2 regions of the Colwellia sp. MEBiC06753 genome follow, and region 1 is predicted to be linked to the other one. Evidence: predicted binding sites of a transcription regulator. Region 1 holds the regulator's gene; the other holds the start of a gene.
What was found. The regulator sigma-54, encoded in region 1, starts transcription at its own class of promoters, with help from an activator protein. The targets are predictions, from matches to a motif close to GTTGGCACGNNNNTNGNNT.
Positions count from the first base shown of each region.

Region 2: the regulator sigma-54 is predicted to act here: its motif matches at 1,299-1,317, upstream of glnA (glutamate--ammonia ligase).

Region 1 is NZ_JBQMTM010000011.1:43,832-47,036, forward strand. Features, by position in the region: gene lptA (lipopolysaccharide transport periplasmic protein LptA) at 1-72, shown strand, start outside; gene lptB (LPS export ABC transporter ATP-binding protein) at 73-804, shown strand; gene ACOB82_RS10045 (RNA polymerase factor sigma-54) at 893-2,398, shown strand; gene hpf (ribosome hibernation promoting factor) at 2,426-2,713, shown strand; gene ptsN (PTS IIA-like nitrogen regulatory protein PtsN) at 2,717-3,172, shown strand; gene rapZ (RNase adapter RapZ) at 3,176-3,205, shown strand, end outside.
Region 2 is NZ_JBQMTM010000017.1:5,279-8,483, forward strand. Features, by position in the region: gene glnA (glutamate--ammonia ligase) at 1-1,232, opposite strand, end outside; gene typA (translational GTPase TypA) at 1,556-3,205, shown strand, end outside.

The DNA of each region.
Region 1 (3,205 bases):
CAATTGGAAGCAGAAGGCGGTGAACAATCTGTGACCACCATATTAAAACCTAAAGCAAAAGGTAATAATTAAATGGCAGAGGGTACATTATCTGCCAAAGGGTTGGCAAAGGCCTATAAAGGTCGACAGGTTGTTAAAAATGTCAGCTTACAAGTGGGGGAAGGGCAAATTGTTGGTCTTCTTGGGCCAAATGGTGCTGGTAAAACAACGTCGTTTTATATGATTGTTGGTTTAGTGCCGAATGATGGCGGCCAAATCATGTTAAATGATGAAGATTTAACTTTATTGCCGATGCATGAAAGAGCGCGGCGAGGCATTGGCTATTTACCACAAGAAGCGTCTATTTTTCGTAAATTAACCGTATACGAAAATATTATGGCGATTTTGCAAACTCGAAAAGATCTCTCTGCACTTGAGCGGGAAGAAAAAGTAGAGCTGCTTATTGAAGAATTTAATATTGGCCATATTAGAGATAATACTGGCATGAGTTTATCAGGTGGTGAACGCCGACGTGTCGAAATTGCTCGGGCATTAGCGGCAGACCCGCGTTTTATTTTGCTAGATGAGCCGTTTGCTGGTGTTGATCCGATTTCGGTTGGCGATATAAAAAAGATTATTATTCATCTGAAACAGCGCGGAATTGGCGTATTAATCACTGATCATAATGTCCGTGAAACCCTCGATGTTTGTGAACATGCTTATATCGTCAGTCACGGTGAATTAATTGCTGAAGGTAATTCAGATCAAATTCTTGCAAATCAGCAAGTAAGAGATGTATACCTAGGCGAGCAATTCAAGCTATAGTAAGCAATATAACATTAATAAATTAACACCAATTTAAAGCTAAATTGGTTTAAAGCTAAATTAGAACAATAGGACTTGTAAATACTCGATGCGCCCATCACTTCAACTTAAGATTGGTCAACAACTTACCATGACGCCTCAGCTTCAGCAGGCGATTAAGTTATTACAATTATCGACGCTTGATTTACAACAAGAAATTCAGGAAGCGCTTGAAAGCAATCCATTGTTAGAAGTGGATGAGTCTAGCAATAACCAAGACGATAATAATACCAGCATTGAAGAAGCGTCATATTCAGCCAGCGCTCAGTCCGAGCAAAACTATAGTGATGGTAGTGAAGATGCTGCGCCAAGCGCCGATGAAGTTAGCACCACCGATGCGATGGAAAAAAATGATATTCCAGAAGAGTTAAGTGTTGATTCTACGTGGGATGACTCATTTAGTGCAGGGGTTTCTAGTTCTGGTATTGGCACATCTGGCAGCGATGACTATGTTTATCAAGGCGAAACAACAGAGTCGATTCAAGATCATTTACGCTGGCAAATGGAATTAACCCCGTTTACAGAAACTGATGAAGCCATTGCCATGGCGATAATTGATGCTGTTGATGATGCCGGTTATTTGACCGTATCAGCAGAAGATATTTTAGAAAGTATTGGCATTGACGATGTTGAATTAGATGAAGTCGAAGCCGTACTTAAACGGGTAAATATGTTTGACCCAGTAGGTGTGGCTGCGCGTTCAGTACCTGAATGTTTACTGATTCAATTGAATCAATTTGACAAAGAAACGCCTTATTTAGCGGAAAGTAAATTAATCATTTCTGAGCACATTGATTTATTGGGTAATCGTGACTATCGTCAAATAATGAGGAAGACGAAATTAAAAGAAGACCAATTACGTGAAGTCATTCGTTTAATTCAGTCGTTAAATCCTCGCCCTGGTGATGCCGTCATTAAAAGCGATGATCAGTATGTTATCCCTGATGTATCCGTAGAAAAGAAAAATGGTCGTTGGGTGGTTGAACTAAACCCAAGTACTGCGCCAAAACTGTCGATTAATCAACAGTATGCGGCCATGACCAAAACAATGAAGTCATCAGATGATAACCAATTTATTCGTGCTAACCTGCAAGAAGCGAAATGGTTTATAAAAAGTTTAGAGAGTCGCAACGAAACGCTATTAAAAGTGTCTAACTGTATTGTTCAACGCCAGCAAGGTTTTTTTGAATATGGCCCTGAGGCTATGCGACCTATGGTGTTGAATGATATTGCGGAAGCGGTTGATATGCATGAATCAACGATCTCGCGGGTAACGACGCAAAAATTCATGCACACACCAAGAGGTATTTTTGAATTGAAATACTTCTTCTCAAGTCACGTAAGTACTGAAAACGGGGGGGAATGTTCATCAACAGCTATCAGAGCATTAATAAAGAAACTTGTTTCAGCAGAAGTACCTTCGAAGCCATTAAGTGATAGCAAAATGGCAGAGTTGCTGGCCGAACAAGGCATTAATGTGGCGAGACGGACTATAGCTAAATACCGAGAGTCTTTATCTATTCCACCGTCAAATCAAAGAAAAAGTTTACTATAAGTAATCAAGCAATGAGGAAAAGAGCTTATGCAAATTAATTTATCAGGCCACCATGTGGAAGTGACAGATTCATTACGCGATTTCGTTAACACCAAGTTTGCAAAGCTAGAGCGGCACTTTGATCACATCAATAATGTGTATGTCGTTCTTACAGTAGAAAAATTAAAGCAAAAAGCAGAAGCGACGGTTCACCTGAATGGTTCTGAAGTGCATGCCTCAGCAGAAAACCAAGATATGTACGCATCAATAGATTCACTGATTGATAAGTTAGATCGTCAAATTCTTAAATACAAAGGTAAGATAACCCAGCATTAACTTATGAAGCTGCAAGATATACTCACCGAGGACTGCACATCCTGTGCAGTCCAAATTCAAAGTAAAAAGAAAATCCTCGAACAAATTTGTGCAGTAGCGACGCATCGCATTCCTGAACACTCTACTTTTGAGCTTTTAGAAAGTTTAATGGAACGTGAAAAAATGGGTAGCACGGGTATTGGGAATGGCATTGCCATACCTCATGGACGTTTAACGGGGACTCATCATGTGGTTGCTGTATTAATGACCTCAGAGCAGCCAGTAGATTTTGATGCAATAGATAACCGCGCAGTTGATATTTTTATTGCGTTGTTTGTACCTGAAGATTGCTGCCAAGAGCACTTATCAACCCTGCAAAGTATTGCCAAGCTGTTTAGTGATAAACAATTAACCAAACAAATTCGACGTTGCCGAGACAATCATGAGCTTTACCAAATCATAAGTGATGCTCAAGAGTAAGCCATGAAGTTAATTATTGTAAGTGGCCGCTCA
Region 2 (3,205 bases), on a different contig from region 1:
GCAACTTGTGGAATAGCTGCTGCTTCTTCCGCTGGTAAGTCGTATAAATCTTTATCCATAGCATCGCCAGGGTGGATTTTGTTTTTGATACCGTCAAGGCCAGCCATTAACATTGCAGCGAATGCCAAGTATGGGTTTGATGATGGATCAGGGAAACGTACTTCAATACGACGCGCTTTCGGGCTTGGTACTACTGGAATACGAATTGATGCAGAACGGTTACGTGCTGAGTAAGCAAGCATAACTGGTGCTTCGAAACCAGGAACAAGACGCTTGTATGAGTTAGTTGAAGCGTTAGTGAAAGCGTTTAATGCTTTAGCATGCTTGATGATACCACCAATGTAATAAAGTGCAGTTTCAGATAACCCGCCGTACTTGTCGCCAGAGAATAAGTTAACACCGTCTTTCGCTAAAGATTGGTGGCAGTGCATACCAGTACCGTTGTCACCAACTAATGGCTTAGGCATGAACGTCGCTGTTTTACCGTACGCGTGAGCAACGTTATGTACAACATACTTGTAGATTTGAACTTCATCAGCTTTGGTAACCATAGTGTTGAAACGACAAGCGATTTCGTTTTGGCCAGCAGTAGCAACTTCGTGGTGATGCGCTTCTACAACTAAGCCCATTTCTTCCATTACTAAACACATTGCTGAACGTAAGTCTTGTGAAGAATCTACTGGTGCTACTGGGAAGTAACCACCTTTAATACCAGGACGATGACCTGTGTTGCCGTCTTCGTATGAAGTGTTTGAGTTCCAGTGTGCTTCTTTATCGTCAATTGAGTAGCTTGCGCCGCTCATATCAACTTTGTATTTCACGTCGTCGAATAAGAAAAACTCTGGCTCTGGACCGAATAATACGGTGTCAGCAATACCTGTAGAACGCATGTACTCTTCTGCACGTTTAGCAACAGAACGAGGGTCACGGCTGTAACCTTGCATAGTTGCTGGCTCAAGAATGTCACAACGAATATTTAAAGTAACTTCTTCAGTGAATGGATCTAATACAGCAGTAGCAGCGTCAGGCATAAGAACCATGTCTGATTCATTAATACCTTTCCAGCCAGCAATTGAAGAACCGTCGAACATTTTACCGTCTTCGAAGAAGTCTTCATCGATTTGGTGATGAGGAATAGAAACGTGTTGCTCTTTACCTTTTGAATCAGTGAAACGTAAATCAACGAATTTTACGTCGTTTTCTTTGATCATATCTAAAACTGCTTGTGACATTATTGTCTCCAGTGAAGTTATCTAACAATTCATTAAAATGCAGGGCATTTGCCATGTGCAACCTTAAAGCGAATATCATGCCAATAAGCAAAGCCATAAAAAATGGGACACCTAGCTAATCTGTTAATTTAAAATGCACGGTATTGGTGCGTGATATGTCGATATTGGTGCAAAATTGAGTGTAGAAAACATATTTGCTTTATACCAGTGCAATATTGTTATCGTGCGAAAAATTAATCAATGCTTAGTTAAGTGATTTATTTTCTTTGCTTAACGACTCCTGTATAATTCGCGCCCAATTATAGCCCTATGAGCATACGCCCGTGTTAGATAAATTAAGAAATGTCGCGATAATAGCCCACGTTGACCATGGTAAAACAACTTTGGTTGATAAGTTATTACAGCAATCGGGAACATTAGATTCACGCACTGAAATTGAAGATCGTGTAATGGACTCTAATGATATCGAAAAAGAACGTGGTATCACTATTTTAGCGAAAAATACCGCAATTACTTGGAATGACTACCGCGTAAACATCGTGGATACTCCTGGTCACGCCGATTTCGGTGGTGAAGTAGAGCGTGTTATGTCAATGGTAGACTCAGTACTACTTATTGTTGATGCGCAAGAAGGCCCGATGCCACAAACGCGATTTGTAACACAAAAAGCCTTTGCTCAAGGGTTAAAGCCAATTGTAGTTATCAACAAAATTGACAAGCCAGGTGCTCGCCCTGATTGGGTAATGGATCAAGTATTCGATTTATTCGATAACTTAGGTGCAACTGATGAACAACTAGATTTCCAAGTAGTTTATGCATCAGCAATTAATGGTTGGGCATCGTTGGAAGAAGGTGAAGTTGGCACAGACATGACGCCACTTTTCCAAACTATTGTTGACCAAGTGCCAGCGCCAGATGCCGATCCTGAAGGTGCATTCCAAATGCAAATTTCACAACTTGATTACAGCTCATACTTAGGTGTAATTGGTGTTGGCCGTGTTACACGTGGTTCAGTTAAACCAAATCAACAAGTAACAATTCAAACCGCTGCTGGTCCTGTGCATAACGGCAAAGTAGGTAAAGTATTTGGTTACTTAGGTCTTGAGCGCCATGAAACAGATATCGCACATGCTGGTGATATTATTGCGATCACAGGTTTAGGTGAATTAAAAATCTCAGATACTATCTGTTGTCCATCAGAAGTTGAGCCATTACCGCCGCTTTCTGTTGATGAACCAACCGTTACCATGACTTTCCAAGTAAACACTTCACCATTTGCTGGTCAAGAAGGTAAATACGTGACTTCACGTAATATTCTTGAGCGTTTACAAAAAGAATTGGTACATAACGTAGCATTACGTGTTGAAGAAACTGAAGATCCGGATAAGTTCCGTGTATCAGGCCGTGGTGAATTACACTTAGGTATTTTGATTGAAAATATGCGCCGTGAAGGTTTCGAGTTAGCCGTATCACGTCCTGAAGTAATCATGCGTGAAGTTGATGGCCAGATTGAAGAACCATATGAAACGGTTACCGTTGATGTTGAAGAAGAACATCAAGGTTCGATCATGGAAAAAATGGGCTTACGTAAAGCTGAGCTAACTGATATGGCACCAGATGGTAAAGGCCGTATTCGTATGGACTTCATTATGCCTAGCCGTGGTTTAATTGGTTTCCAAACTGAGTTTATGACGTTAACCTCTGGTTCTGGTTTGATTTACCACACGTTCTTACAGTATGGCCCGCATAAAGGCGGCGAGATTGGTCAGCGCCTTAACGGTGTATTAATTGCCAATGCTCAAGGTAAAGCGCTAACTAACGCTTTATTTAACTTACAAGAACGTGGTCGTTTAATGATCGGTCACGGTGTTGAAGTATACGAAGGTATGGTAATTGGTATCCATAGCCGCGATAACGACTTAACTGTTAATGCGTTAAAAGGTAAGCAATTAACCAACGTTCGTGCTGCTGGT